Regions from separate parts of the Streptomyces sp. A2-16 genome, predicted to be linked through region 2. Evidence: riboswitches for the same ligand, from Rfam matches in the RefSeq annotation. Region 2 holds a riboswitch; each other region holds the start of a gene.
The links. Region 2 has a riboswitch for cyclic di-AMP ahead of IOD14_RS43115 (hypothetical protein). Riboswitches for the same ligand answer to the same signal wherever they lie in the genome.

Region 1 (9,786 bases), 8.6 Mb from region 2:
CGCGGCGCCCCCGCAGCTGCTGCCCGCACTGCTGGACGCGGCCCGGGGGCGTACGGATCTACGGCCGGCGGCGCTGGCGTTCGCGGGCTCGCGTGCCATCTGGCTCGCCCGGTTGAACCCGGACTGGCGGTTCGCCCTGCGGGCGACACCGGGCGGTGGAACAGCCCTGCCGTCGCCGCAGGACACGGCAAGCGTCCGCCTGCTGTGGGAGGAAGGCCTGTTCGCCGAGCGGGTGGCGCTCCTCGCGGCGATACGGGCCCGGGAGCCCGCCGCGGCGCGTGAGCTGCTCGCCACGACCTGGGCGACCGAGCGGGCCGAGGACCGGCTGATGTTCCTCGACTCGCTGCGGACGGGGCTGGGGCCGGACGACGAGCCGTTCCTGGAGCAGGCACTGGCGGACCGCAGTCGCAACGTGCGGGCGACGGCGGCGGAGTTGCTGTCGGCGCTGCCGGGTTCGGCCCTGGCGGCGCGGATGGCGGTCAGGGCCGGGGCCTGCGTGGCGGTCGACCACACCGGGGACGCGCCGTCGATCCTCGTAGAGGCGCCGCACGAGTGCGATGCGGGCATGGAGCGCGACGGTGTCGTGGCGAAGGCGCCCTCGGGTCGGGGGGAACGCTCCTGGTGGTTCGGGCAGTTGGTGGAGGCCGCGCCCCTGGGGGTGTGGACGGGACGGCTCGGGGGGCGGACACCCGAGGAGATCGTGGCGCTGCCTGTGACGGACGACTGGCGGAACGACCTGCATGCGGCATGGTGCCGGGCCGCCGTACGACAGCGGGACGCCGGGTGGGCGCGGGCGCTGCTCGGGACACCCGCGGCACCGGAGGCCGGGGGGCCCGGAGCGGTGTCCCTGGCGGAGCGGGCCAAGCTGCTGAGCACCCTGGGGGCCGCCGAACGGGCCGAGTGGGTCGCCGGGTTCATCGCGACGCACGGTTTGTCGGAGGCGTTCCAGCTGCTGGGGGTGTGCGGGGTGCCGTGGGCCGCGCCGCTGGGGCGGGCGGTCGTCGACGCGCTCAACATCGCTCGGGACGCGGGGAGTTATCCGTGGAGCTTCAGCGGGGTGATGGGGCTGGCGGAGCGATGTCTCGATCCGGCCGAGGCGGGTCGACTGGAGGGGCTGATGGCGGTGCCGGACGAAGGGGAGGACGCGAGTCCCGGAGCGGGGGGCTACTGGGCGGAGGCGTTCCAGCGCTTGGTGACGACCTTGCGGTTGCGTGCGGCGATGGCGGAGGAGCTGGAGGTGGCGTAGCTCGCGACCTGTCCGGCGGCGAGGGCCCCGGGGCCTCTGCCTTCACTCTTCACGCGGAACAAGGGCGACCTGTCAACCGGCGCCTACCGACCCCACCCCAGGGGCGCGGGGAACTGCGCGACCAGCCCCCAACAACCCGCACCCGACCCCCGGACCGCCCCCGGCACCCGCACCCGCACCCGCACCCGCACCCGCACGCCCTACGCCCTACGCCCTACGCCCTACGCCCTACGCCCTACGCCCTACGCCCCAGCCGACGCCCGCGCATTCTCCCGCACCCAGTCCACGATCGACTGCGTCGTCGCCCCCGGCGTGAAGATCTCCGCGACGCCCTTCTCCTTCAGCGCAGGGATGTCCGCCTCCGGGATGATCCCGCCGCCGAACACCAGGATGTCCTCGGCCTCCCGCTCCTTGAGCAGGTCGATCACCGCGGCAAACAGCGTGTTGTGGGCGCCGGAGAGGATGGAGAGACCGATCGCGTCGGCGTCCTCCTGGATCGCGGTGCCGACGATCTGCTCGGGGGTCTGGTGGAGGCCGGTGTAGATGACCTCCATGCCCGCGTCGCGCAGCGCCCTCGCGATCACCTTGGCTCCGCGATCGTGACCGTCGAGCCCCGGTTTGGCCACCACGACGCGGATCGGACCGGCTGTCACACCCATCACTGCCTCCATGAAGCGACTGCGTCCATTCGTACCGACTAGTACCGCACAGACCGGGAATGTGAACGAACGTTATCGCTGCCATCACGCACCTTGCAGTTTCGCGGTGGACGCCGAGGGGGAAATCACACCTGGGACACGTTCGGGAGCCGCAACGAGGTCGCCGCACCGCCGGGCCGCAGGCCGCGCGTCACGGTGGTGCGGCGCGCCGGCGACGGCACGAAGGGCACGTAGGACAGGTAAGGCATGACAGCGGGCAGCCTCGTCGCCACACCGGCGGAGCGGCTCGTGACGTCACCGGCGCACCACCAGCACCGCGAGCACCATAGGCACCACCGATACGACCGGCTCAAGCCCCGGCACCGTCGGTACCGCCTGCATCAAACGCACCAACCGCACCACCGGCTCCGTCAGCTCCGCCGGCCCGTCCGGCAGCCCCGGAACCCCGCGCCGACCGCCGCACCCCTCTCCCGCGCTCCCCTCGCGCCACGCAGGCGTCGACCTCCGCCGCGACTCCCCATGAGCGCACACGGGGGACGGAGCAGTCCTCCCGTGTGCCGACAGGAGGTCGGCCATGAAGGTCACCAAGGCGGTGCTGCCCTTTCTTCCGCTCTGCCAGCGCCTGATTCCCAGCAGGCTGGCGGGACTCTCCCTGGCCCTCCTGAAGGCGACCGCCCTGGAGATCGCGATTCTCGCGGGACACCTCCTGCTCTACCCGTCCGGCATCACCCAGGAGCGCCGCTCCCCCCTGCCCGCGCTCCCCGCGCCGGAGGACGGCGCCGCACAGCTGCCGACGGAGGCCAAGCCCCCGGTCGTCCTGCTGCACGGCTTCATCGACAACCGCTCGGTCTTCGTGCTCCTGCGCCGCAGCCTCGCCCAGCACGGCAGGCAGCAGATCGAGTCGCTCAACTACTCCCCGCTGACCTGTGACGTCCGCGCCGCGGCCGAGCTGCTCGGCCGGCACATAGAGGAGATCTGCGAGCGCACGGGCAGTGAGCAGGTCGATGTCGTCGGGCACAGCCTCGGCGGCCTGATCGCCCGGTACTACGTACAGTGCCTCGGCGGCGACAGCCGGGTCCGCACCCTGGTGACGCTCGGCACCCCGCACTCCGGCACCCGGGTGGTGCCGCTGGCCAACGCGCACCCCATCGTGCGCCAGATGCGCCCCGGCTCGGAGTTGCTCGAGGAGCTCACTCGGCCGGCCCCTGGCTGCCGTACGCACTTCGTCAGTTTCTGGAGCGACCTCGACCACCTGATGGATCCGCTGGAGACCGCCTGTATCGACCACCCCGACCTCACGGCGCAGAACGTCCGGGTGAGCGGGATCGGGCATCTCGCCCTGCCCGTGCATCCCGCCGTGGCGACCGGCATACGGCAGGTGCTCGACACCGCGCAGGCCGGGGAGGAGACGGCCGGCCGCACAAGCGGACTGACCGTGGCGTAACGGTCGTACCGGCCACCGGTCACGGCCTGCGGTCACAGGCCGCCGACAGCTCGCCGACAGCCGCCGGAGCGCGGGCCGACATCGAACATCCTTCGAACACAGAGCCAAAGTCGCGCCCGCAGTCCCCCGAAACAGAGCCGAATGCCCGTTTCCTGCGCGCTCAAAACCAGTTGAAGATTGTCGCGCCCGCATACCGCCGGGTACAGTCGCCGCACTGCTCTGGCAGCCCCTGTTGTCGAGGCGAAAGAGAAGTTGGTGAACGACCGTCACCCGTCGGGGACCATGACCACCCCGGCCCCGGCTTCCGACGCCGACTCGTCGCACTACGCGACGTACGGCACCCAGGAAGCCCCGTACGGCGACTTCACCACGTACGGCAGCTACGACGCCACCGGTTTCGGCACCACCGGTCCCGATGTCTCGGGCACCGGCGCGCACGCCACCGGCAGCTTCGAGACCGACCCGCTCTTCGGCAACATGCCGGGCGACGCGACCGGTTCGTACGACGCCTCGACCTGGAACACCGGCGGTCACCAGACCCTGAACTACGACATGTACGCGGCCCAGCACCACGCCGCCTACGACACCGGCGCGTACGACGCCACCCAGTGGGGCGGCGACCACCAGCAGCTCGCCGCGATCCCCCCGCAGGGCGGCGCCGCCGACCACAGCGGGCAGTGGGACGCGAGTTCCTGGCACCAGCAGGACCGGACCGCGGGCCCGGCCGACCAGACCCAGCACTGGGAATGGGGCACGCAGACCTTCGACACCGGGGCGTACGACGCCACGCAGTGGAACTCCGACGGCACGGCGGCCGACCCGCAGCCCACGGCCACCTTCGAGCAGGTCGGCTACGACGAGACCCACACCTACGAGGAAGGCCAGGCGTACGAGGAGAGCCACGCGTACGGCGAGGCGAATCCTTACGGCGAGGCCTACGCCGAACACACCTCGCACGACGGCGAGTCGGCCGCCGCCGACACCACCGGAGCGGCCACCACCGCCACCGGCGAGATGCCCGTCGTCCACGACGAGGACGCCCCGCTCCTGGACGAGCAGGAGGAGCCGACAGCGGCCCCCGCTCCGGGCTCCCGTGTCGCCGCGCGCAACGCGAGCCGCTCCCGCCGCCGTATGCCCGCCAAGCGCTCCGCGCTGCTGACGATTGCCGTCCCCTCGGCGTGTGTCATGGGCGTCGCCGGGATCGCCGCCGCCTCGGTCGGCACCCTGACCGGCGACGACAAGGACACCGCGCGGACCCTCGCGGACGCCACCGCCGTTCAGCCGGCCGCCGCGAACAACAAGCTGGACACCCAGCTCGAGAGCCTCTCGGCCGGCGCCGACGACTTCGCCGACCGGGCCAGCCGTACGCAGGAGCGCATCGACCTCAAGGCCCAGCAGGTGGCCGAGAAGAAGAAGGCGGCGGAGGAGGCGGCCCGCAAGGAGCGGCTGCGCCCGAAGTTCGCGCTGCCGGTCGCTCAACGGGGTCTCAGCGCCTACTTCGGCCAGTCCGGCGTCAACTGGATGTCCGTCCACACCGGCATCGACTTCCCGGTGTCGTACGGCACCACGGTGATGGCCGCGACCGACGGCACCGTCCGCACGCAGTGGAACAGCGCCTACGGCAACATGATGGTCGTGACGGCGAAGGACGGCACGGAGACGTGGTACTGCCACCTCTCCAGCTACCGCGTGGCCTCCGGTACGACCGTCAAGGCCGGCGACCCGATCGCGTACTCCGGCAACTCCGGCAACTCGACCGGCCCGCACCTGCACTTCGAGGTGCACCCGGCGGGCGGTTCGGCCATAGACCCGCTGCCGTGGCTGCGCAGCCACGGGCTGGACCCGACGTAACCGGCCACCCACCGGCTGGACCCGATGTGACTCCCCGGGCCCAGCGCCCTTCCTGACCCGCCCGGTCTACAGCTTCTCCACCGGCGCGTACCGCAGCAGCAGCCGCTTCGGCTTGGCTTCCCCGAAGTCGATCGTCGCCTCGGCGTTGGCGCCCGTGCCCTTGACCCCGACCACCGTGCCGAGGCCGAACTGGTCGTGGGTGACCCGGTCGCCGACGGCCAGCGCGACCACCGGCTTCTCCGAGGTCCTGCGGGTGGCGAACCCGGACGCGCCCGACGCCGAGGAGCGCGAGCGGGAGGACGACAGCGAGGCCGCGACCCCCGAGACCGGTCCCGCGGGAGCGGCGACCGCCCCGGTGCGCTTCCAGTCGACGTGCTGCGCCGGGATCTCCTCGAGGAAGCGGGAGGGCGGGTTGTACGACGGCTGCCCCCACGCGCTGCGCAGTGAGGACCGGGTCAGATAGAGCCGCTCACGCGCGCGCGTGATGCCGACGTACGCCAGCCGCCGCTCCTCCTCCAGCTCCTTGGTCTGGCCGAGGGCGCGCATGTGCGGGAAGACGCCGTCCTCCATGCCGGTGAGGAAGACGACCGGGAACTCCAGGCCCTTGGCGGTGTGCAGGGTCATCAGGGTGATGACTCCGGAGCCGTCCTCGTCCTCGTCGGGGATCTGGTCGGAGTCGGCGACGAGCGCGACCCGCTCCAGGAAGTCGGAGAGCGAGCCGGTCTCCTCGCCCTCACCGGACTCCTGCTCGAACTCCAGGGCCACGGCCGCGAGTTCCTGCAGGTTCTCGATGCGGGTCTCGTCCTGGGGGTCGGTGGAGGCCTGCAACTCGGCGAGGTAACCGGTGCGTTCGAGCACGGCTTCCAGGACGGTCGCCGGACCCGCTCCGGACTCGACGATCGTGCGGAGCTCCTCCATCAGCACGTTGAACCGCTTGACGGCGTTGGTGGAGCGCGCGGCCATGCCGTACGCCTCGTCGACGCGCTTGAGCGCCTGCGGGAAGCTGATCTTCTCGCGCTGGGAGAGGGCGTCGATCATCGCCTCCGCGCGGTCGCCGATGCCCCGCTTGGGGACGTTGAGGATCCGGCGCAGCGGCACGGAGTCCTCCGGGTTGGCGAGGACGCGCAGGTAGGCCAGGACGTCCCGGACCTCCTTGCGCTCGTAGAAGCGGACGCCGCCGACGACCTTGTAGGGCAGGCCGACGCGGATGAAGACCTCTTCGAAGACTCGGGACTGCGCGTTGGTGCGGTAGAAGACGGCGACATCGCCAGCCTTCGCGTCGCCCGCGTCGGTGAGACGGTCTATCTCGTCGGCGACGAACTGCGCCTCGTCGTGCTCGGTGTCGGCGACATAGCCGGTGATGCGCGCGCCCGCGCCCGCGTTGGTCCACAGGTTCTTGGGGCGGCGGGACTCATTGCGCTCGATGACGGCGTTGGCGGCGGTGAGGATCGTCTGGGTGGAGCGGTAGTTCTGCTCCAGGAGGATCGTCGTCGCGTCCGGGTAGTCCTCCTCGAACTGGAGGATGTTGCGGATGGTCGCGCCGCGGAAGGCGTAGATCGACTGGTCGGCGTCACCGACGACACAGAGCTCGGCGGGCGGCAGGTCATGCTCGCTCGGGGGTACGTCCACCGGGTGCTCGGAGGTCCCGACCAGCTCCCTGACCAGCGCGTACTGGGCGTGGTTGGTGTCCTGGTACTCGTCGACCAGGACATGCCGGAAGCGGCGCCGGTAGTGCTCGGCGACATCGGGGAACGCCCGCAGCAGGTTGACCGTCGTCATGATCAGGTCGTCGAAGTCGAGGGCGTTGGCCTCGCGCAGCCGCGACTGGTACATGGCGTACGCCTGGGCGAGGGTCTTCTCGAAGCCGTCGGTGGCCTGGGCGGCGAAGTCCTCCTCGTCGATCAGCTCGTTCTTCAGGTTGCTGATCTTGGCGCTGAAGGACTTCGGCGGGTACCGCTTGGGGTCGAGGTCCAGGTCGCGGCAGACCAGGGCCATGAGGCGCTTGGAGTCGGCGGCGTCGTAGATCGAGAAAGAGGAGGTGAACCCGAGCTTCTTCGACTCCCTGCGCAGGATCCGCACGCAGGCGCTGTGGAAGGTCATCACCCACATCGCGTTCGCGCGCGGGCCGACGAGCTGCTCGACGCGCTCCTTCATCTCGCCCGCGGCCTTGTTGGTGAAGGTGATCGCGAGGATCTGGCCCGGGTGGACATGGCGCTCGCCGAGGAGGTGGGCGATGCGGTGGGTGAGCACCCGGGTCTTGCCGGAGCCGGCGCCGGCCACGATGAGCAGCGGGGTACCGGAGTGCACGACGGCCGCGCGCTGGTTCTCGTTCAGCCCCTCCAGGAGGGCGGCCGGGTCCACGACCGGGCGCGGGGCGCCGTCGCGGTAGTAGGCGTCCCGGTCCGGGGGCACGTCGAACTTCCCACCGAACAGATCGTCCGGAACCTGCTCCGGTACGTGCTCGTCCTCGGGCGGCGGCGGGGGTTCCTCCGCATGCCCGCGAGGGGCCTGGAGGTCCGCCAGGAAGCTGTCGTCAAAGAGGCTGCTCATCGCTCTCCGAGTCTAGGGCTCCCCACTGACAGCCCGCCGCCGCCCCGAGAACATCGCCCGAATCACCGTCCGACCGCGGCTGGCCGGAAGCCGACCCCGGAAAGCGGGCAGATATCGTCAACCAGACGAAATGAGCCCAGGAAAACAAATCATTACGAATCGAACACATGGAGCGGCGCCTGGGAGTTAGGTCACGAAAATGTATCGGGCATATCGAACATCAACCTTCACAGAGGCCACACCAGTTGGCTACCGTTCCGGGCAGGCCGTACGACCCCTTCCGGCGAACCTCGCCGGGCCGTACTGCCTCCGCCGAGTCCGCAGCGCCGCCGCGCGCCCGGAGCCGGGGACCCACCGAACTTGGGGTGAATCGGCCCACTCCCGCGCAGGGGAGCGCCGTAGGGCAAACCTTCCGAAGCACTTCGCCCGAACCCGACAGCTAACTCGGTAGGCGGAGCATGGGAAGGAGTCGCCTCCCTTGGCGTCGCACCGCAAGTCGCGTCCCGTCGGTACGCGCGTGGCAGGCATACGGACCCCGGCCCTCGCAACGGCCGCCCTCACCTCCGTGGCCCTGCTGTCCCAGTCGGCGAACGCAGCGCCGGCCGACGACAGGCCCAGCCTCGAAGAGGTCGAGAAGAAGGTCGACGACCTCTACCGCCAGGCCGAGTCGGCGACCGACAGCTACAACGCCGCCAAGGAGAAGACGACCAAGCAGCGCAAGCAGGTCGACACCCTCCTCGACGACGTCGCCCAGCGCACCCAGAAGCTCAACGAGGCGCGCGAGGAACTCGGTTCCTTCGCCGCGGCCCAGTACCGCACCGGCGCCGCCGCGCCCGACACCGCGACCTTCCTGCTCGCCGACACCCCGCAGGACTACTTCGACCAGGCGCAGCTGATGGGCCGTCTGACGAGCCGCCAGAAGGGCGCGGTCGACGACTACGTCTCCGAGCAGTCCGCGACGATGAAGAAGCGCCAGGAGGCCTCCCAGAGCCTTCAGACGCTCAGCGAGACGCAGAGCGACCTGAAGACCGCCAAGGCGACCGTCCAGAAGAAGCTCGCCGACGCGCGTGACCTGCTGTCGGAGCTGACGGCCCAGGAGAAGGCGCGTCTCGCGGCGATCGAGAAGCGGAAGCAGGAGGAGGCGGCCCGCAGGGCGGCGGAGCTGGCGCAGCAGCAGGCGGCCGCGGAGAAGGCGGCCCAACAGGAGAGCGCGCCGGCTTCCACCGGTTCGAGCACGTCGACGGCGCCCGACTCCTCGTACGCCACCAAGGCCGCCAAGGCCCTCGCCTTCGCCCGCGCGCAGATCGGCAAGCCGTACGTCTGGGGCGCCACCGGCCCCGACTCCTACGACTGCTCGGGGCTCACCCAGGCCGCCTGGAAGGCCGCCGGAGTCGACCTCCCGCGCGTCACCTACGACCAGGTCAACGCCGGCACCACGGTCTCCCTGGCCGACGCCCAGCCCGGTGACCTGGTCTTCTTCTACGACGACATCAGTCATGTCGGCCTCTACATCGGCAACGGCATGATGATCCACGCCCCGAAGCCGGGCGCGTACGTCCGCGAGGAGTCGATCTACTACGACGGCGAGTCGGGGATCCACAGCGTGGTGCGCCCGGCCTGAGCCACCGCTCGTCGGCGGCCCGCGCGGGCAGGATCCTTTCGTCCGCGCGGACAGAACCCTCTCGCCCGAGCCGACAGGCCCCTTCGCCCGCGCGGGCAGGACCCTTTCGTCCGCGCAGGCAGGACCCTTTCGTCCGCGCGGGCAGGACCCCTTCGTCCGCGCAGGCAGGACCCTTTCGTCCGTGCGCCGCGGAGGATTCCAGCGCCCGCGAACGGCGGCGGCTCCTGCGCCCGCGCGTATTTCCGCACGCGCGCGTGCGCGCCCCGCTCGCACGGCACGCGGGGCTTCCTAGCATCGGCACATGTCCGGCACCTCCCCGTACTCCCTGCTGAGCGCCTGGTGGACGCGGCGCCCGCCCGCGGCCGGGGCCGCCGTGATGGCGACCGCCATCGTGTCCGTCGGGCTGCACCTGGCC
Region 2 (9,786 bases):
AAAAGACGGTGCGGGGATCTCATTCCGAGATCGTCAAACCGGGAAATCGAGAAGATAAGGCATACAAGTGGTTCAGGGAGGCTGTTTCTTGGTGCTTCTCGAATCATTTCCCTCCGGAGAGGGGAGCCGCGTCAGGCAACGTAAACTCTGGTACGGAGACGTCAGACACTTCTGAAGCATTTAGAGTCGGCGGCCTCGACATCCGGTTGGGAAAACAGGTTCTATCTAGACCGTTTTCTATCGAGATCTCCCAAAATAAGGACATCAAGATCAATGTAGATCTCCCGGAAGGAGGGTCGCAGTGACTGATACTCAGTGGGCTGAAATCCAGCGCAAGAAGGGGGCTGAACTCCTGGCCGAGGGCAACCCTTCGGATGCCATCCCTTATTTCGAGAGTGCACTGCGGCATCTTGTTGACAGGAATGACCTTTACAGTGCCGCCAGGTTGGCCCCCGTGTTGGCGGACGCGTGTCTGCGTAGTAACGATGATCGGCTTTTGCGGCGAGCTACGGCACGGTCTCTGGATCTCTCAGTGCGCCTGATGTCACTGCCACGACCTAGCCATGAAGCGATTAGCAACGATCAGCTTAAAACTGCCATCTCAAGTATCTCTAAGTCGCTCAAGAGTCTTGGGGCTCTGGATGTATTTCCTGCTATTCAAGAGATTGCATCTCTAGAACAGCTGAAGGGGGTCGATGAATCTGGGTCATTGAGGGAGCGTGCAGCAGCCCTAAATAATTTGAGTATTAGAGCGGCTCGGACTGGATACGCTCCCGAGGCGCTGAAAGCAGCCCAAGAAGCGGTGCATCTATTTCTGCAATCCGAGGATGCTGAAGATCCCGCCACCCTAGTTGCCGTCATGGGGAATCTGGCAAATCGCCTCGCTGAGGCTGGTGATTTGGATTCAGCCCAGATTGCAGCTCGTGAAGTACTCATGCATTGCCGTCGAGTGGCCGACCAGGATGAATCTCAACTTCCAACCCTAGCGATGGCTCTAAGTAACGCAGGTGTCCATATGGCACGAGCGGGGGATATTCCCTCAGCACTGGATTCTGCAAGCGAGGCTGTTGCCATTTATCAGCATCTGGCGAGGGATAATGCCGCCGCGCATCTTCCGAACCTGGCCGGCTCCCTGAATAATCTCGGTGTGCGCCTAGCAGATATGGGGCAACATGCGGAGGCCGCCACTGCGATCGAGGAATCCGTTGCCATCTATCGCCAATTGGCGAGGGATAATCCTGGCGCGTACCTCCCAAACCTGGGCGGATCTTTGGACAATCTCGGGGTCCGACTCGGAGATCTAGGACGGTATGCGGATGGATTGCCGGTAACAGAAGAAGCTGTTGCCATTTATCGGCAGCTGGCGAACGAGAATCCTGGCGCCTATCTTTCCAACCTTGCGAGTGCTCTGAATAATCTGGGTGTTCGTCTTGGTGATTTGGGTCGGTATGAAGATTCCCTGTCTGTAGCTGAGGAAGCTCTCCTCATCTTTCGTAGGTTGGCAGGCGAAAACCCGCGCGCTCACTCCTCTCGCCTTGCGAGTGCTCTGAATAATCTGGGTGTTCGTCTTGGTGATTTGGGTCGGCATGAGGATTCTCTGTCTGCAACTGAGGAATCCGTTGCCATCTATCGACAGCTGGCAAACGAGAACCCCGGCGCCTATCTTTCAGATCTTTCTGGTGCTCTGAATAATCTGGGTGTTCGTCTTGGTGATTTGGGTCGGCATGAGGATTCTCTGTCTGCAACTGAGGAATCCGTTGCCATCTATCGACAGCTGGCAAACGAGAACCCCGGCGCTTACCTTTCTCGTCTTGCGAGTGCTCTGAATAATCTGGGTGTTCGTCTTGGTGATTTGGGTCGGCATGAGGATTCCCTGCCTGCAACTGAGGAATCCGTTGCCATCTATCGACACCTAGCAGAGGCTAACCCGGAAGCCTACCTCTTGGGCCTTGCCGGCTCACTTAGCAACCTTGGAATCCGGTATAGCGGTTCGGGGGAATATCAAACCTCTCTCGAAGCGTTGCGGGAGTCGATTGATATCTATCGGGCTCTCGGGGAAACCAGAATGCCTACCTATGCGACGCAAATGATCACTGCATTGCAGGTAATGGGAAATGGTTTGGCCAACTTGGGCAGAGCGGATGAAGCGCTCGGATGTCTCACTGAGGCGCTCGACTTGGCCCGGCATCAGTCGAATAGTTCCCAAGTCCTAGCGACTCAGCTTGAGATCGCTGCGATTTACACGAGGCAACGAAACTTTAAGCAAGCTGGGGAATCTTACGAGTCGGCTTCTCGTGAAGCTGAAGCACTAGGCTCCGCTGCGATTTTGGGGGCTTGCATTTTCGCTTCCGCCAACTGCAGAAAGAGCTATGGAGACTTCTCTGGAGCGCTGACTCGCGCGACCAAAGCCTATGAAATTTTTGAGCAGGTTGGAAATCTCGAAGCCATGGATCGAGCAGTCGAACTGGTCAACAGCCTGAAAGCTCTTACTGAGCCTTGGTCCTAAGTGTTGATCATTTCAGCTTCGAGGTCTCTGCCGGCACGGGCGAAGGTCGGCGGAGCGGGTTTGGCCGGTGGCCTGCCCGGTCTGGGGTCGGGCATGATCAGGGGGCCGTACGCTGGCTGGCAACTCGGGCAGGCTTTGGGCCTGACGGCCTGCGGTGCCGAGTATGCATCGAAGGAAGCCCGCAGGACCGGCCGCGTCACCTCGGTGAGGTCTTCGTCCAGCACTCGCACCAGTAGCCCCGCTGCGCCTTGTCCATCAGCGCAGGTGACCTCCTGCGGGAGGGTCCGTGAACAGTTCCGCGGTGACCGTGTACCCGCCGTCGCTCTCGTGGACGAACCGGTGAGCGATCACGCTGACCATGCCCAGGCCTCGGCCGTGCTCGGCGTCCTGGTCCTGGCGCTCGACCTCTGGGGCGGTGCCGAAGCCTCCGCCGTCCGTGACCGACAGCGCAGGAGCCCGGGAGAGCGGCCCGTATGCGCGCACGGTACATGCACGTCACTGGGACGCCTCTGCGGAAGGTCGCTCAGCAAGTCGGCGACGCTCTCTGGGAGCCGCTCCGGGCCGACTGAAGCTCTATGCGGAGGGTCAGAGCGGCAGGGCTCCTCTGCGGCTGACAGGGGGCTGTGCGAGTCCTACGCTCGTGTCAGAGTTGCGGAGCCGGCATCGGGGGGCGGGCGTGAGTGTCAGGATGACTGGGGAGTTCGCCTCGGCGATGGTCACTGTCATTCCGGTGGTCTTGCTGGTGGCGACGGTCGAATTCAACGAAATCGAGAAGCGGGCTGACGAGACTGAGCAGCGGGCGATCGAGGCGGCGCGTGGTGAGGGGTTGTCTGACCGTCAGGCTATGCAGTCGGTGAGTGCTTCTCCGTTGCTTCGTGGGCTCCGTAACCTGCAGACGGTCTGGTACGCCGCGCTGACGCTGCACATCTTCGCTGAGGCGTATCTGATCTTCTGGCTTGCGGATGACGCCCGGCCTGCCGATGTTTTCTTCGCCTGGTTCGTCAGTGTGACGGGCTGCTCGGGTTTCGTGATGCTACTGGCTGCTGTGGTCGCCGCCAAGAAGATCAAGAATCGAAAGGTGAGGGGCCCGTCAGGGCGGAACCGATCGGACAGCACTCCTGCTGGTTAGGGGTTGCTGACCGCGCGAGTGACGTTCGCCTAGTCGATGTATCCGAGCGCCGCGTCTGGCCCACGCCCTGGAAGGCCTTCAGGATCGTCTGAGCCAACATCTACGGTCGCTGTACACGGAACAAACGACGTAAGACTCACAACCACGCGCGCCGCGTACTCAGTGACAGCGGCCTGGAAGCCCTCGGCCGTGCTGCCCCATTTCCGCGCAGGGGTCGAGTTCGCGACGGTGGCGGCGCGCTCCTCATCCGTGGAAGTGTGACGCGATGACGACGAGCGACTACGACCGCATCCGACTCGGCATCGAGGCGATGACCGCCTATGTGTCCGGCAATGACCTGATGATCAAGTACATGGCGGACCGCCGTACCACAGACGGGAATCTGGACCAGGTTGCCGACGGTTCGACGGCTCTGTGCGCGCTGCTGCTTAAACAGTTGGCCCACATGACTGGTAAGTCCGAGCCGCAGATTCTCCAGGAGCTCGCCCGCGGCCTCAACCGCACGGAGCAGCGCGGCCAATGACTGTACTTCCTGTACGTTTTTTACAACCCGTGGCCCGCATGCCGAATGGAAATTCGCATCAAGGCGCACCACCTCCATGCCCGTGTCGCTAGGCCGGTTAGACCACCTTGACCTCGATGCGCCCGCGGACGCGCCTCTTTCACGCCTCCACGCCTGATGGAACGTCAACCCCCGTTTGACCAGGGAGGATTGATCATTTTCCACAATCGAACGGGTTAGTGGTGACCATCCCCACAAACGTCCAATTCCGTTGGGACTTTTGAGGTGGCGTGCGTCACGATCTCTTCCACGACAAGCCCCCGTCAACAGACGGCGGGGCCATCTGAGCGGACGCCGAGTCCTGCCGCTGCCCGGATGCTCTGTCGACAGGAGTGGATCGGCAGGAGTGGAGGACCCAGGCACGACGGGTCGCCGGGACGGTCACGCCATGACCGGGCCGAGCAGCCCTTGGGGTGAAGCCGCGTCAGCGGCCGGGCAACTTCGCCAGCCCGAATCCGACAGGTCATCCTTCACAGGCGGCTGACGAAGGCTGAGCGAGCCATGACGGCAACGCAGAACAACCCGCAAACCTCGGGGCCCGGGGACGAGTCCCCGAGGAACAGGAAGACCGAAGCCGTGATCACGATACTGGTCGCGATCATCGGCGGATGCTTCGCGGGGATCCTCCGTCGAGCGATGGAGGGGGTCTCGTACTACGAGGCCATCAGCACAGGGGCTCTAGCTGCAATCGGGCTGGGCGGCTTCATCTTCGTGGCCCTGACCTACGTCAACAGGTCTTGACCAAGAGCACGTCGGCGGTCGGCTAACCTCCACCACCCATCGGAGGCGTGCCAACGGGAAGGTCTGAGCTTCACGGTGACCCCGTAGAAGACACGGACAAGGCGGGAGAGGTCCTGGCATCCAGACCAGGGCCTCTCTTTTTATGATTCGAAGGCGGGTGCGCTCCGTGTGCCGCCCGCACGATCTAGCCTTCCCGGATGGTAGGCCGGCTGGCCTCCTCGGCAAGCGGGTAGATCACGACGGGTTGCCGGGGTCATGTCACCTGCGTGCGACTCGGGGTGCCCGCGCGCATGCGGGGCCGTGGTGGTGCTCGTAGGCTGATCCTGCTCGGGGCTCACGCGGAGGTCAGCTATGCCCCGAACCATCTGGAGCGGAGCCGTCTCGTTTGGCCTGGTCACGGTGCCTATCCACGTCCAGAGTGCGACCGAGAACCACAGCATCCAGTTCCACCAGTACCACTTGGAGGACATGGGTCGGGTGCGGGTGAAGAAGGTGTGCGAGCTGGAGGACCGTGAGATCGCTCAGTCGGAGATCGGCAAGGGCTATGAGTACGCCAAGGACCAGGTCGTCGCCATCTCGGATGCGGACCTGAGGGAGTTGCCGCTGCCGACGGCGAAGGCCATCGAGATTCAGGCTTTCGTGCCGCTGGACTCCGTCGACCCGATTCAGATCGGTGAGGGCTATTACCTTGCCCCGGACGGGGCGGTGGCGGCGAAGCCGTACAAGCTGCTGGTGCAGGCGCTTGGCCGGTCGTCGAAGGTGGCGGTCGCGAAGTACGCGTGGAGCGGGCGGGAACGCCTTGGACTGCTGCGAATTCGCGACAACGTGATCGTGCTGCACGCGATGCGCTGGCCCGACGAGATCCGGGCCCCGGGCGCCGTCGACCCGCCGGACGAGAAGGTGTCGACGGAGGAGATCGAGGGGGCCCTCGCCTTGATGGAGTCGATGGCACGCGACGACCTCGACGGCCCCGAGTTCGAGGACACCTACACCGACGCCCTAGCGAAAATCATCGAGGCCAAGCGGGAAGACCGCGAGCTCCCCGAGGCGCCCGAGCCCGACAAGCCGGCCCAGGTCCTGGACCTCATGGCCGCGCTGAACGAGTCGGTGGAGAAGGCAAAGGCCTCCCGCGGCGAAGACGCCGACGTACACGAACTGCCGAAGAAGACCGCGGCCAGGAAGACGGCGAAGAAGCAGTCGGCCAAAAAGACCGCCGCGAAGAAGAGCGCGGGGAAGAAGGCGAGCGGACGCAGGCCGCGCAGCGCCTAGTCGAGGATGCCCAGCGCGGTGTCCGGCCGGCACTGGGGGCATGCCGTCACGCCGTCGGCGAGCGCGCGCAGCGCCTGGTCCCGCTCGACGCCCTTGGACCGCGAGCCCGCGTTCCAGCAGTCGCCGACGTGCACGTACACGGCGTGTTGGCGGGACAGGCCGCGCTCGATCAGCCAGTCCGGCGCTGGCGGCCGCGCCGCGATGCCCCGCTGCCGCTCGGCCTCGCGCTTCTCCTCGTCCGCGATCCACCGGCGGGTCCGCTCCAGGTCCCGTACCTGCACGCGTTCCAGGAAGCGGAGCAGCGCGAGCCGAGACAGGCCGGAGTCGTTCATGTGTTCGATTCTAGGAGGTAGCGTGGCCCGCGCATCCCGAGGGGCACAGGAGACAGCGTGGACCGCATGGACGTCGAGGAGCTGCTCAGGCGGCACGCCGTAGACGGCGGCGGCTTGGACCCGGCGCCGCTCGAGACGGGCGACCGGCTCACCAACGACCCTCCGGTGAGAGCCCGGTACCGCGCGGACGCATGGCGGCCGTGCTGCGTGTGCGGCATCGACTACCGCACCTCCCGCGTGATCGACTTCCCCGGCTGCGGGCCTCGCTGGGTGGACCTGTGCCGGGACCACTCGCTCGCCGTCAGCAAGCCGGCTCTGCCGACGATGCCGACCACCGTGGAGGGGGCTTTCCAGGACATCAGGGAGGTCGCGGCCAAGCTCGGGCTCACGATGCGGCCCATCAGCCATGAGGAGTGGCTGGAGATGGGACGCCGAGCGAGGCAGCGCCGTGACCAGTGAACAGGGGCGCTTCCGCGTCACCGTGTCCTCCGCCGGCCGTCCGGTCATGAGCGGCTGGTGGGCCGACGAAGTGGTGGCGCGCGACAAGTTCCGCGACTGGATCGGCAGCCATCGGGACCTCGTCCAGCCGCACTTCACCCTCAGCGACGAGAACGATGGCAGCCTGTTGACGAGCTGGCCGGAAGAGCTGTAGCCGCCTGCCATGCTGGCGGCCATGACCAACGATCACCGCGAGATCAATACGACCGTCAAGCCGGGTGAGCAGGCCACCGAAGAGCAGGCTCCCGCTGATGAGCTCAGCCCCCCAATCCTCTCGGACTGGGATCCCGCGGTCGACGAGTATCAGCTCGCCTGTACGCCTCCCGGAGATCTGTAGCCTTCGGCCCGTCTAGGCGTTCACGGACGTCCGCCCCAGTTCGGAAAGACCAGCTCAGTCCAGGCGCGCGTACTTCTACGAACGGCAGCGTCCGTCAGCGCACTGGCCAAAGCCCAGGACAACGAAGGGCAGCGCCGCCATCAGGCTTGCGATGTCCGCTAAGCGCAGGTTGGCCCACCGATGTTCGGCTTAGAGAGGGGACCAACCCTCCGACTCGGATCGAGTGGACCGCCCGAGGGCTCCTCTCGCGGATGCGACAGAAGGATCAGTGCTGGCGGCTACGGAACGTCAACTCCTCGCGGATGAACCACCTATGAGTCACCATCACGCGGTACTCTTTAAAAAATTCTCCCTCACTTGAGGGGAAATGAGTATAAGAGTGCGGGAGGTTCCATGATCGACAACCTCGTTCCCCTTCCGAGCGGGCAGCCCGGGGGGTACGAGAGTCAGCTCGCCGCCCTTGGCCTCAGCTGGAAGTACCTTGAGCCGGGTCTAAGGATGAGCGAGCAGGCGCGCCGGGCCGGCAAGACGAAGGATGACGCCAAGAACGCCCCTGGCTCACAGGACTACTTCACGCGGGTTCGCGAGCTCCGATACACCCTGCGCACCGAACTGGGCTGGGAGCCTTACGACCCGCTCCAGGCACCACTCATCGTCAACCCCGACAAGACGGTTGGAATCGGCGTTCTGCTCGGAGATGCCCGAACTGGCTCGCCCGGCTCCCCTCACCCGCGGAGCAAGCGTCCTGCGGGCGCAACCAAGGAGCAGGCCGTCGCCCGCAACCAGGAGCTCCAACTCTCGTTCGCATTTGAGGAACCCGAGTTTTCTGAGCCAGACGAGGGACAGTCCGGAGTCGATGCGTACGCGCAGATGGTGACCTGGTACCTGTTGACCTACCGCTACGAGGCCCGGAAGACGGGGGTCGTGACCGTCCGAAGCGAGTTGTCACTTCCGAACCGGGTAGGTCCTGGGGGGAAGATTGACAGCTACCAGAGTCGGATCCTCCTCCCCGCGATCGAGTTCGAAAGCGTGAACGACTACGCTGTCGAAACTACCGGTGAGTTCGACGTTCCTGTCGAAGAGCGGTAGCAGGACAAGATCCAACAGCCTCAACGATGACGAGGAGAAATGATCACATCCTCGCGCATCACCACTGCCCGGAAGCGGCGCGGCCTCACGCTCGCGGAGCTTTCAACGCGCGTCGGGGTGAGCGTGCAGAGCCTCTCGAACTACGAACGAGGCCGCACAGAGCCCACCCCTGACACCCTGGCTCGGCTCGCAAAGGCGCTGCGTTTCCCCGAGTCGTTCTTCTCTCAGCCCGACCTTGAGCCCATCCCGCTGGAGGCAGTCTCCTTTCGGGCCCGCAGCAAGCTGGCGGCGGGCCCTCGAGATGCCGCGCTCTGGGCAAGCCGGCTTGCTCTGGAGTTGCACGGGTGGATCGAAGAACGCTTCCGTCTACCTGCTAACGACATCCCCACACTCGGCAGGCCAGACCCCGAAACTGCCGCGGAGATGGTCCGCGCCCGCTGGGGACTGGGGGCGGCGCCGATCAGCAACATGGTGCACCTCTTGGAGGTGCACGGCGTACGCGTCTTCTCCCTGCCCCCTGAGTACGCGGACGTCGACGCATTCGCCATGTGGCGGGACGGCACTCCGTTCATCTTCCTCAACACCCTGAAGACTCCCGAGCGGGGTCGGTTCGACGCTGCTCACGAGCTTGGACATCTCGTTCTCCATGGGGAAGACCGCTCCCTTGCCGGCCCCCATGCGGAGCAGGAAGCGAACGCCTTCGCAAGTGCCTTCCTCATGCCACGCCAGAGCGTGATGGAGCACATGCCGAAGACGCCTTTGGTCCAAGAGATCTTGCGCGGCAAGCGGATCTGGAAGGTTGCCGCTCTCGCTCTTACGTACCGGCTGCACGACGTGGACATGCTGTCTGATTGGCACTACCGCCGCACCTGCATTGAGCTAGGCAAACTCGGCTACCGGCGGGGCGAGCCGTCCGGCATGCCACGGCGCGAGAGCTCCCAGTTGCTGGAAAAGGTCTTCGCTACCACGAAGGCGAAAGGCGTCACGCTTCACGCCATTGCTCGTGATCTGCACGTTGATCCCGAAGAGCTCAGTAGCTGGGTCTTCGGGCTCATTGTCACCGCACGTGGCGGAGGCAGCCTACCGAGCGCAGAGGAAGCGCCGCCCGCAGGGCCTCGACTTTCTCTCGTCCAGTAGCTGGTCACTGCGGCCAGCTACCCCGCGTGCCTTGACGAAGGCAGGAACATCGACAGCCCGCACCGTTCGGTGCGGGCTGTCGACGTATGCGGGGATTATCTGATGGACATGCCCCATTAGGTACGTTGCGCCGCGTCCGGGATGAGTCGACTCGTGAACCCCTGGTCGCGGAGACGCTCGTACGCA
Region 3 (9,786 bases), 8.8 Mb from region 2:
CGAGCCGCAGAGGTCCTTCAGCCTGCCGGCCGCCGCGTCGATCCTGCTCGCGTCCGGGGAGGTGTCCCCGTCGAGGACGGCCTTGTCGTAGTCCTCGACGGCCTGGTCGAGGTCCTTGACGGCCTTCTCGACCTCGTGGTCCGAGTCGCCGGACGTCCGGTCCCCGATGGTGTCGAGGTTCTTCTCGACCGTGTCGAGGGAGTCGCCCTCGTGGAGGGCCTTCAGGCTGTCGGCGATGGCGTCGGCGTTCGACGCGCAGTGCAGGGAGTCGTCCACGCCGTCGGGGTCGCAGCCGGTGGCGAGGACGGCGGTGAGGACGACGGCGGTCAGGGCGGTGGCGGCGGTGAGGCTACGGCGCATGGCTGTGGCCAACCCTTTCTCGGGGCGGGATTCGACGCCGTCCACGATTCCGCCGCCCGCCCACGGCCACGAGGGAGCCGGCCCGCCTATGCGGGTGTAGCCCACTGCACCCCCACGCCCCTGCGGTCTCGTATCTCCGCAGCTCCGTATCTCCGCAGCTCCGCAGCTCCGTATCTCCGTATCTCCGCAGCTCCGCAGCTCCGCAGCTCCGCACCCCCGCGGTCCCGCCGCCCGTCCTACGACCGATAGCGCCCCAGCGTCCGCAGCCCCGGCAACGCCCTGTCCTCGAAGTCGAACAGCGCCAGGTTCTCCCACGCGTTGCCCGAGGACGGGTCCGTGGAGTCCCAGCCGCTGCCCGCGCGGTAGGTCCACAGGCCCTCCCAGTAGCAGTAGCCGAGACCCTGCCCGCCCGGCACCCCGGCGGCGAGGTCGGCCACCGCGCGCAGCCACGCGGCCTGGCCCTCGGGGGTGGCGGGGAAGCCGTCGGTCAGCTGGGACGGGCTGTTCATGATGTCGTTGACGCCGTCCTCACTCTCCAGCGTGAACGGGTACGCCGTCTCGGCGATCACGCACGGCTTGCCGTAACGCGCGGTGATGTCGGCCATGTTGGCGGCCGCGTCCGCGACCGGGCCGTGCCAGAACGGGTAGTACGAGAGCCCGATGATGTCGAAGTCGACGCCGTACGACACCACGTTGTCGAACCACCAGCGGTACAGCCCGTTGTCGCCGCCGTTCGCCAGGTGCAGGATCGTGCGGACGCGCGGGGTGGTGTCGCGGGCCGCGCTCAGACCTGCCTTGAGGAAGGCGGTCATGTTGTCGAAGTGCTCCCAGTTGCCCTCCGGCCAGATCAGGCCGCCGTTCAGCTCGTTGCCGATCTGCACCAGCTGAGCCGGGGTTCCCTGCCTGCGCAGGGCGCCCAGCACATCCGCCGTGTGGTCGTACACGGCCCTGGTCAGCCCCGCCACGTCCAGGCCCGCCCAGGCGGCCGGCTTGGTCTGGTGGGCCGGGTCGGCCCAGTTGTCGGAGTAGTGGAAGTCGATCCAGATGCCGACGCCGGCCCGCTTGAGGCGGCGGGCCAGCGGCAGGATGTGCGCCTTGTCGTTGTAGCCGTCCGCGGGGTTCACCCAGACCTTGAGGCGGGCGTGGGTGACGCCGGCCCGGGCCATGAGGCGGATCGGGTCCTGACGGTGGCCGTCGGCGGTGCGGTACACGGCGCCGTGGTCCTCGTTCTTCGGCAGCGAGGAGATGTCGATGCCGCGGATCCGCAGGCGGCCACCGCCGGCGGAGCCGGAGGCAACCGGAGCGGCCACGGCCTGGGTGGCCCCCAGCACGGGAACGGCCAGCGCGGCGGCTCCGGCAGCGGTGAGAACACTGCGTCTGCGCATGTCAAAGGGTCCTTTCGCGGACGGTCACACGGATACCCGCTCCGCGGTGACCTCAGCCCCCGGGGTCGGGCCGGGAAAGGGCCGGGAAGCGGTCCGGGCGGAGGCCGGGGGCACGGGGCGAGGGGAGCCGCTGAACCGCCTGACGATCCAGAAAACCCTCATTTTCTGTGATCGTGCACAGCTCCCCTCACCCCTGTCATCGGCGGGCAACAAGTAGATAACCGCACCGTCCCGCCATTGACAAGGGGCCGAAACAATTCTCTACTGTGCACGATCACAGAGCCGCGCGGCCCTCGCGCACAGCCTCTCGGTCACGTCCGCAGAACCTCCCCCCACGGCGGTTGCCGCGAACGCGCGACGTCTCGAGACCGGCTGGTTCCAAGTCAGGGGAGATGAAGATGTCGATCAACCGCCGCCAGATCAGCAGGCGCAGCATCCTTGCCGGGGCCGCAGCCCTCGGCCTCACCAGCACCCTCGCCGCCTGCGGCGGTTCCGACGACAAGGACTCCGGCGAGAGCAGCGGGCCCGTCAAGCTGACCTACTGGTCGTGGGCTCCGAACATGGAGAAGGTCGCCGCGATCTGGAACAAGAAGAACCCGGACATCACGGTGACCGTGTCCAAGCAGGCCAGCGGCGGCGAGATCGTCTCCAAGCTGATCACCGCGAAGAAGGCCGGCAACGCCCCCGACCTCATCCAGGTCGAGTACCAGTCCCTGCCGACCCTGGTCTCCAACGACGTCCTGGCCGACATCACCAAGTACGCGGACAGCACCAAGTCCCAGTTCGCCGAGGGCCTGTGGGGCATGGTCACCCTCGGCACGGACGCGCTCTACGCGATCCCGCAGGATGCCGGACCGCTGATGTTCTACTACCGCGAGGACCTCTTCAAGAAGCACGGCCTGACCGTCCCGAAGACCTGGACGGAGTTCGCCGAGACCGCCCGCGCCGCCAAGAAGGCCGTGCCGGACGCCTACTTGACCACCTTCTCCGCCAACGACCCCGGTCTGTTCGCGGGCCTCTCCCAGCAGGCCGGCGGCAAGTGGTGGACCGTCGACTCGGCCGGCAAGTGGACCGTCGGCATCGACGACGCGGCCACCCAGCAGGTCGCCGAGTTCTGGGGCGGGCTCGTGCAGGAGGGCGTCATCGACAACCAGCCGATGTACACCCCGGCCTGGAACAACGCCCTCAACAAGGGCACCCACCTGGCCTGGGTCTCCGCCGTCTGGGCGCCCGGTGTGCTGGTCTCCTCCGCCCCCGACACCAAGGGCAAGTGGCGCATGGCCCCGCTGCCGCAGTGGAAGTCCGGCGAGAACGTCACCGGCAGCTGGGGCGGTTCCTCCACCGGTGTCTCCACCGACTCCAAGCACGCCGAGGCCGCCGCCAAGTTCGCCACCTGGCTGAACACCGACCCGGAGGCGCTGGCCGCCCTGGTCAAGGAGGTCGCGATCTACCCGGCGGCCACGAAGGGCCAGTCCGGCGACGTCCTGACCACGCCCGAGTTCTTCCCCAACCAGGCGGACTTCTACACGACCGCCGGGGAGATCGCCGCGACCACCGCCGCCGCGGCCTGGGGCCCCAACGTCAACACGGCCTACACCACCTTCCAGGACGCCTTCGGCAAGGCCAGCAAGGCGAAGAAGGAGGCCCAGTTCGACTCCGCCCTCGCCACCATGCAGTCGAAGACCTTCGGCGACATGAAGAAGCAGGGCTTCGAGGTGACCGAGGCATGACCAGCGCTCCGCTCAAGGGCGCCGACCTCACCGAGGCCGGCCCCTTGGCGGACGGCACCGGCACCGCCCAGTCCGTCCGCCCCAGCCGCCCCCGCCGCCGTGGCCGCAGCGCACCGTACTGGTTCCTGGTGCCCACCCTCACCCTCTTCGCCGCCTTCACCGTGGTGCCCATCGGGTACGCGATCTGGCTGAGCCTGCACAGGGTTCAGGTGAAGGGCATCGGCCTCGGCAAGGGCGCCCGCTCACAGGTCTGGAACGGGATCGGCAACTACACCGACGTCCTCAAGGACTCGGAGTTCGGGCACAGCGTCCTGCGCGCCTTCGGCTACGGCCTCATCGTCATCCCGACCATGCTGGGCCTCGCGCTGCTGTTCGCGCTGATGCTGGACACCCCGAAGGCCCGCAGCGCGCCCTTCGCCCGGCTGATGATCTTCCTGCCCTACGCGGTGCCGGGCATCATCGCCGCCCTCATGTGGGGCTTCCTCTACCTGCCGGACGTCAGCCCCTTCTACTACCTGCTCGACAAGTTCGGCCTCCCGCAGCCCGACCTGTTCGACGGCGGCAACCTCTACCTCTCCTTCGCGAACATCGCGGTCTGGGGCGGCACCGGCTTCAACATGATCGTCATCTACACCGCGCTCAGGGCCATCCCGCCGGACATCTACGAGGCGGCCAGGATCGACGGCGCGTCCGACCTGAAGATCGCCCTGCGGATCAAGATCCCGATCGTGATGCCGTCCCTGGTGCTCACCTTCTTCTTCTCGGTGATCGCCACCCTCCAGGTCTTCACCGAGCCGATGGCCCTCAAGCCGCTCACCAACGGCCTGCCCAGCTCGTGGAGCCCGCTCATGGCCATCTACGACAAGGCCTTCCTGCAGTCCGACATCTACGGCGCCTCCGCCACCGCGGTCGTCCTGGCCCTGGCCACGTTCGTCCTCTCCTTCACCCTGCTGCGCATCTCCGACCGCTACACCCGGGAGGACCGGGCATGACCCCCCTCACCCTCACCGCCGACACCACCGCGAAAGCGCGCCGCACCGCCTGGGTGCCCACGATCGTGCTCGTCCTCGGCGCGCTGTACTGCCTGATCCCCATCGCCTGGGTGGTCGTCGCGGCGACCAAGGACCGGTCGGAGCTCTTCTCCACCTTCACCCTCGCCCCCGGCACCGGCTTCCTCCAGAACCTGAGCGACCTGACCGCCTACCGGGACGGCATCTTCTGGCGGTGGATGGCCAACTCCGCCTTCTACGCCGGTCTCGGCGCCCTGCTCTCCGCAGCGGTCTCCGCCGCGGGCGGCTACGCGCTCGGCCGGTTCGCCTTCCGCGGCCGTGAGGCCGTCTTCAAGATGATCCTGGCCGGCGTCCTGGTGCCGTCCATCGTGCTGGCCGTACCGCAGTACCTGCTGCTGTCGAAGCTCGGCATGGCCGACTCCTACTGGTCGATGCTGCTGCCGTCGATCCTGTCGCCCTACGGCGTCTACCTGGTCCGCATCTACGCGGCCGCGGCCGTCCCCGCCGAGCTGCTGGAGGCGGCCCGCATGGACGGCGCGAGCGAGTGGAGGATCTTCTCGCGGATCGCCGTACCCATGATGATGCCGGGCCTGATCACGGTGTTCCTCTTCCAGTTCGTCGGCATCTGGAACAACTTCCTGCTGCCCTTCGTCATGCTGGCCGACGACGAGAAGTTCCCGATCACCCTCGGCCTCTACACCCTGCTCGCCCAGGGCGCCTCCCAGCCGGCCCTGTACACCCTGGTCATCACCGGATGCCTGCTCGCGATCCTCCCGCTGATCGCGCTCTTCCTCGTGATCCAGCGGTTCTGGTCCCTGGACCTGCTGAGCGGCTCGGTCAAGGCCTGAGGCCCCGGATCCACCTTCACGAACGAGGAACATGACCACCAGCGCGAACGGACGCCGCAAGCCACCGACCATCCACGACGTGGCCCGGGAGGCGGGCGTCTCGCGGGGCACCGTCTCCCGCTTCCTGAACGGCGGCCACTACGTCTCGCCCTCCGCCGGGCGAGCGGTCGAGGCCGCCATCAGGAAGACCGGGTACGTGGTCAACCGGCATGCCCGGAGCCTCAGTACGGGCCGGTCGGACTCGGTGGCGTTCCTGCTGACGGAACCGCAGGAGAAGTTCTTCGAGGACCCCAACTTCAACATCCTGCTGCGCGGTTGCACCGAGCGGCTCGCCCAGCACGACATCCCGCTGCTGCTCATGCTCGCCGAGAGCGACGACGACCGGCGCCGTCTGACCCGGTACATCACCTCGGGGCACGTCGACGGGGTACTGCTGCTCTCCAACCACAGCGGTGACCCGGTCGCGGCCGAACTCCACGACGCCGGGATCCCGTTGGTGGTGTGCGGCAAGCCGATCGGGCGCGGGACCAAGGTGAGCTACGTGGCCGCGGCCGACCGGGAGGGCGCCCAGGACATGGTGCGCCATCTCCTCGCGGGCGGCCGCCGCCGCGTCGGCATGGTCACCGGGCCGCTGGACATGCCGGGTGGCCCCGACCGCCTCGCCGGCTACCGGGACGTGCTCGCGGAGGCGGGGCTGCCCTACGACCCGGCACTCGTCGTCGAGGGCGACTTCCGGCGCAGCGGCGGTGAACGGGCGGCCCGCCGACTGCTGGCCCAGGCCCCGGACATGGACGCGGTGTTCGTCGCCTCGGACCTCATGGCGCTGGGGGTGGTGGGGGTCCTGCAGCAGGCCGGGCGCTCGGTCCCGGACGACATCGCCGTCGGCGGCTTCGACGACTCCCCGGCGGCGACCGCCATCGCCCCCGCCCTGACCACCATGCGCCAGCCCTTCGACCGCATCAGCGCCGAGATGGTCCGCATGCTGCTGGCCCAGATCGCCGGCGAGGACACGGCCGGGGTGATCCTTCCGACGGAACTGGTGGTGCGGGACTCGGCGTAGCGCTCCGCGGACTGGACGGTTCGACGGCCGGGCGGCACAGGGCAGGCGGGGGCGCGAACGGTCACCGTGTCACGGGGCACGCCGGCACAGTCCGTCCCGCACTTCCCGGCCGTACCCGGCTCGCCGCGTCAACCGGGCGGAACCGTAGGGGACATGCCCGCACCGCCGCGCCCCCGGAACCGGAACTGCCGTCAACGGATGTGAAAGCAGCAGCCGTCCGGTTCGCGTCGAGTCGGAGGGGCCAACCATCCGTATTCTCTGATCATGGCCGCCTCCACCGCATATTCACTCATCGCCACCGACCTGGACGGCACGCTGCTCCGTGCCGACGACACCCTCTCCGACCGGTCGCTGGCCGCGCTCGCGAGGGTGGCGGCGAGTGGGGCCCGGCATCTCGTGGTGACAGGGCGGCCGGCACCCAGAGTGCGGCCGCTCCTCGACGACCTCGGCAGCACGGGGCTCGCGGTGTGCGGACAGGGCGCGCAGGTGTACGACGCCGGCGCGGACCGTCTGCTCTGGTCGGTGACCCTGGACCGGGAGCTGGCCGAGACCGCGCTCGGCAAGATCGAGGCCGAGGTGGGGCAGGTGTACGCGGCCGTCGACCAGGACGGTGTGGACGGGCTCACCCTGATCGAACCGGGCTATCTGATGCCCCATCCGACGCTGCCCGCGGTGCGGGTCAACCGGCGCGACGACCTGTGGTGCGAGCCGATCAGCAAGGTCCTGCTGCGCCATCCCTACCTGTCGGACGACGAGTTGGCGGTCACGGCCCGCTCGGTGGTGGGTTTGTTGACGACGGTCACCATGTCGGGGCCCGGGACCGTCGAACTCCAGCCATGCGGCATCACCAAGGCGACGGGCCTCGCGCTGGCCGCCGAACACCTGGGCCTGGGACCCGAGGTGACGATCGCCTTCGGGGACATGCCCAACGACATCCCCATGTTCGACTGGGCGGCCCACGGCGTGGCGATGGCCAACGCCCATCCCGAACTCAAGGCCGTGGCCGACGAGGTGACCCTGTCGAACGAGGACGACGGCGTCGCCGTCGTCCTCGAAAGACTGTTTCCGCAGGGCTGATACGGCCTAGTACGCGCCCCACACGTTGTCGATGGACCCGTACCGCTGGGCCGCGTAGTTGCAGGCCGCGGTGATGTTGGCGACCGGGTCGTACGGGTCCCACGAGGTGTTCGCCACGTGGTACGCGTTGAAGGTCGGGTCGATCACCTGGAGCAGACCCTTGGAGGGCGTGCCGGCGGCCGCGTTGGAGTCCCAGAGGTTGATGGCCCAGGGGTTGCCGGAGGACTCGCGGATGACGTTGCGGTAGATACCGTCGTAGGAGCCGGGAATCCCGTGCTCCGCCATGACGGCGAGGGAGGCCCGGATCCAGCCGTCGAGGGTGTTGGGGTAGCCGAGCGTGGTTGCGGTCTGCACGGTCGGGGTGGCCGCGGACGCGCTGGTCGCGCCGATGAGGGGGAGCGCGAGGACGGCGACTCCGGTGCCGGCGACGGCGAGCTTGCGGACGAGACGGTTCCTGCGGGGAGCGCGGTGCTGAGCGGCAGCGGGCATGGCGAAGTTCCTCTCCGTCGCCTGCGAGGTGAGCTGTCGGGTTCGGGCGGGAGCTGCCCGGCCACGCCCACGAAAGACGCGACTTCACCCCAAGCCGTGCCGGTATGTCCGAAGACGCCCGGTACGGCGACCTACCTGGTTCCCCCGCTCCTGCCCTGGATCTCGGTGGGTGTACGGGCGGTGGCAGGATTCGGCGTCCGCCCGACAGGCCGGGAACGTATGCGAGAGCACATGTCCGGAACAAGTGGTGAATTCACATGCCGCGCCTATTGACCTTGGTCGGTGGCATTTGGGGCACTTGATCCTTTGCGGCCGCAAGCCTCAACTGGCACGCAAGGGAAGGCGGATTGAATGGTTCCGGATATCCGTCGACCCGTCAGCCCGAGTGAGTCAAGTCACGCCCGTGCGCAAGACGTGCAAAACGGGCAAGGGGCTCAACTCATAGTCAACCGGCAGTCCGTGGGATCCGCTTCTCCCACGTCCGGTGGAAGACCACCTCGCCGCCCTCGGTGCAGACCACCTCGTTCGCGGTGCGGAAATCCGTCCCGTCACAGGTGATCTCCGAGCGGGAGCGGACGGTGGTGTCCCACGCGAGCTCCGGCCGGTGCAGCCGGATCGACCGGTCCGAGCGGGTGCGGGCGGACAGGGGATCGTTCTCGTCGACGGTGTACGTCTCCAGCGCTTCCTCGGTGCACTCCAGACCGTCGGGGTACACGCGCGTGCCGCCGCCGCGGGGGTCGACCTCCAGGCGCCACTCGCCCTTGGCCACGTCACGGACGACCAGGCGCTCCGGGCGGGGCTCGTCCAGCGTGGCCGGGAGGCCGGCCCCCAGCGGCGCGGACTGCTCCGGCTCCTCGAACACGATGTCCGAGGACGCCTCACGCGCGCGTACCGGCAGTTCGAGGAAGCTGCCCGCCGGGTCCAACATGAACCCCGCCTGCGACCCGGGCTGCGGCCAGATCCACGGCCAGTACGCGGAGGAGACGGCCAGCCGGATGCGGTGGCCCGGCGGGAAGGCGTGCCCGATGCCGTTCAGCGCGAGCGTCACCTCCTGCGTGGCCCCCGGCTCCCAGGGCACCACCCGGTCCTGGCCATGGCGTGCGGAGAGGTTCAGCGCGCCCCGGGTCACGAGGGTCGACGACCCGTCGGGGGCCACGTCGCACAGCCGCGCGACGACCTGCCCGCGCGACACCTCCGAGGTCACCCTGAGCCGCACCCTGGGTTGCCCCAGCACCCATGTCTCCTCGCCCACCGCGAACTCGAAGCAGGCCGAGCGGGCGTCCTCCTCCCGCTGGTCCGGCGGCAGGTCCGCGTCGTTCCCGAACGGGAGGAACCGGCCGGCGTCCACGCCCGTGTGCTGCGGGGAGCGGACCAGGACGGGGGCGCCCTGAAGGCCGTACGACACCGTCGTCACGTTCGGGGAAGGCCAGGCCGGTTCGCCGACCCAGCGGCCCGGCAGGGTGGCGTGGACCGTCGCCGGGGAGTGGGAGTCCACGACGTAGGAGCGCAGGAGCGGTTCTCGCATGACGCCGGTGTCGACGCCCTTGAGGTGCTGGTCCCACCAGCGCAGGGTCTCCTGGAGGAAGCCGATCGCCGGGCCGGGCGGCCGGCCGCGGTCCGGGTACTGGTGGGACCAGGGGCCGACGATTCCCCGAACGCGGTCGGCCGGCAGGTGCTCGACGAGCCGGAGGACCGTGTCACGGTACGGGTCGTGCCAGCCGCCCACCGCGAGGACGGCCGCGCCGATCGTGCCGAGGCCCTCGCGGACGCTGCCCCGCCGCCAGTAGTCGTCGCGGGTCTGGTGGTCGAGCCAGGTGTGGAGGAACG

Region 1: it holds a riboswitch for cyclic di-AMP, as region 2 does, so the genes downstream of both, IOD14_RS04820 (C40 family peptidase) here and IOD14_RS43115 (hypothetical protein) in region 2, are expected to answer to the same signal.
Region 3: it holds a riboswitch for cyclic di-AMP, as region 2 does, so the genes downstream of both, IOD14_RS03750 (transglycosylase SLT domain-containing protein) here and IOD14_RS43115 (hypothetical protein) in region 2, are expected to answer to the same signal.

What each region holds. Positions count from the first base shown of each region.
Region 1 is NZ_CP063808.1:1,008,035-1,017,820, reverse strand. It holds gene IOD14_RS04845 (DUF5691 domain-containing protein) at 1-1,246, shown strand, start outside; gene IOD14_RS04840 (cobalamin B12-binding domain-containing protein) at 1,489-1,905, opposite strand; gene IOD14_RS44715 (hypothetical protein) at 2,031-2,153, opposite strand; gene IOD14_RS04835 (alpha/beta fold hydrolase) at 2,480-3,349, shown strand; gene IOD14_RS04830 (M23 family metallopeptidase) at 3,632-5,200, shown strand; gene pcrA (DNA helicase PcrA) at 5,267-7,750, opposite strand; cyclic di-AMP (ydaO/yuaA leader) riboswitch at 8,051-8,220, shown strand; gene IOD14_RS04820 (C40 family peptidase) at 8,229-9,371, shown strand; gene IOD14_RS04815 (tellurite resistance/C4-dicarboxylate transporter family protein) at 9,673-9,786, shown strand, end outside.
Region 2 is NZ_CP063808.1:9,591,781-9,601,566, reverse strand. It holds gene IOD14_RS43140 (alpha/beta fold hydrolase) at 1-305, shown strand, start outside; gene IOD14_RS43135 (tetratricopeptide repeat protein) at 302-2,506, shown strand; partial or broken gene IOD14_RS43130 (ATP-binding protein) at 2,762-2,956, opposite strand; gene IOD14_RS43125 (hypothetical protein) at 3,195-3,635, shown strand; gene IOD14_RS43120 (hypothetical protein) at 3,901-4,158, shown strand; cyclic di-AMP (ydaO/yuaA leader) riboswitch at 4,480-4,691, shown strand; gene IOD14_RS43115 (hypothetical protein) at 4,699-4,938, shown strand; gene IOD14_RS43110 (Ku protein) at 5,290-6,207, shown strand; gene IOD14_RS43105 (DUF6233 domain-containing protein) at 6,204-6,539, opposite strand; gene IOD14_RS43100 (hypothetical protein) at 6,597-6,998, shown strand; gene IOD14_RS43095 (hypothetical protein) at 6,988-7,191, shown strand; gene IOD14_RS43090 (hypothetical protein) at 7,213-7,374, shown strand; gene IOD14_RS43085 (hypothetical protein) at 7,768-8,463, shown strand; gene IOD14_RS43080 (XRE family transcriptional regulator) at 8,503-9,600, shown strand; gene IOD14_RS43075 (YdcF family protein) at 9,717-9,786, opposite strand, start outside.
Region 3 is NZ_CP063808.1:781,926-791,711, forward strand. It holds gene IOD14_RS03715 (hypothetical protein) at 1-360, opposite strand, end outside; gene IOD14_RS03720 (arabinogalactan endo-1,4-beta-galactosidase) at 597-1,745, opposite strand; gene IOD14_RS03725 (sugar ABC transporter substrate-binding protein) at 2,138-3,475, shown strand; gene IOD14_RS03730 (sugar ABC transporter permease) at 3,472-4,467, shown strand; gene IOD14_RS03735 (carbohydrate ABC transporter permease) at 4,464-5,333, shown strand; gene IOD14_RS03740 (LacI family DNA-binding transcriptional regulator) at 5,365-6,393, shown strand; gene IOD14_RS03745 (HAD family hydrolase) at 6,658-7,470, shown strand; gene IOD14_RS03750 (transglycosylase SLT domain-containing protein) at 7,477-7,959, opposite strand; cyclic di-AMP (ydaO/yuaA leader) riboswitch at 7,965-8,137, opposite strand; gene IOD14_RS03755 (CocE/NonD family hydrolase) at 8,405-9,786, opposite strand, start outside.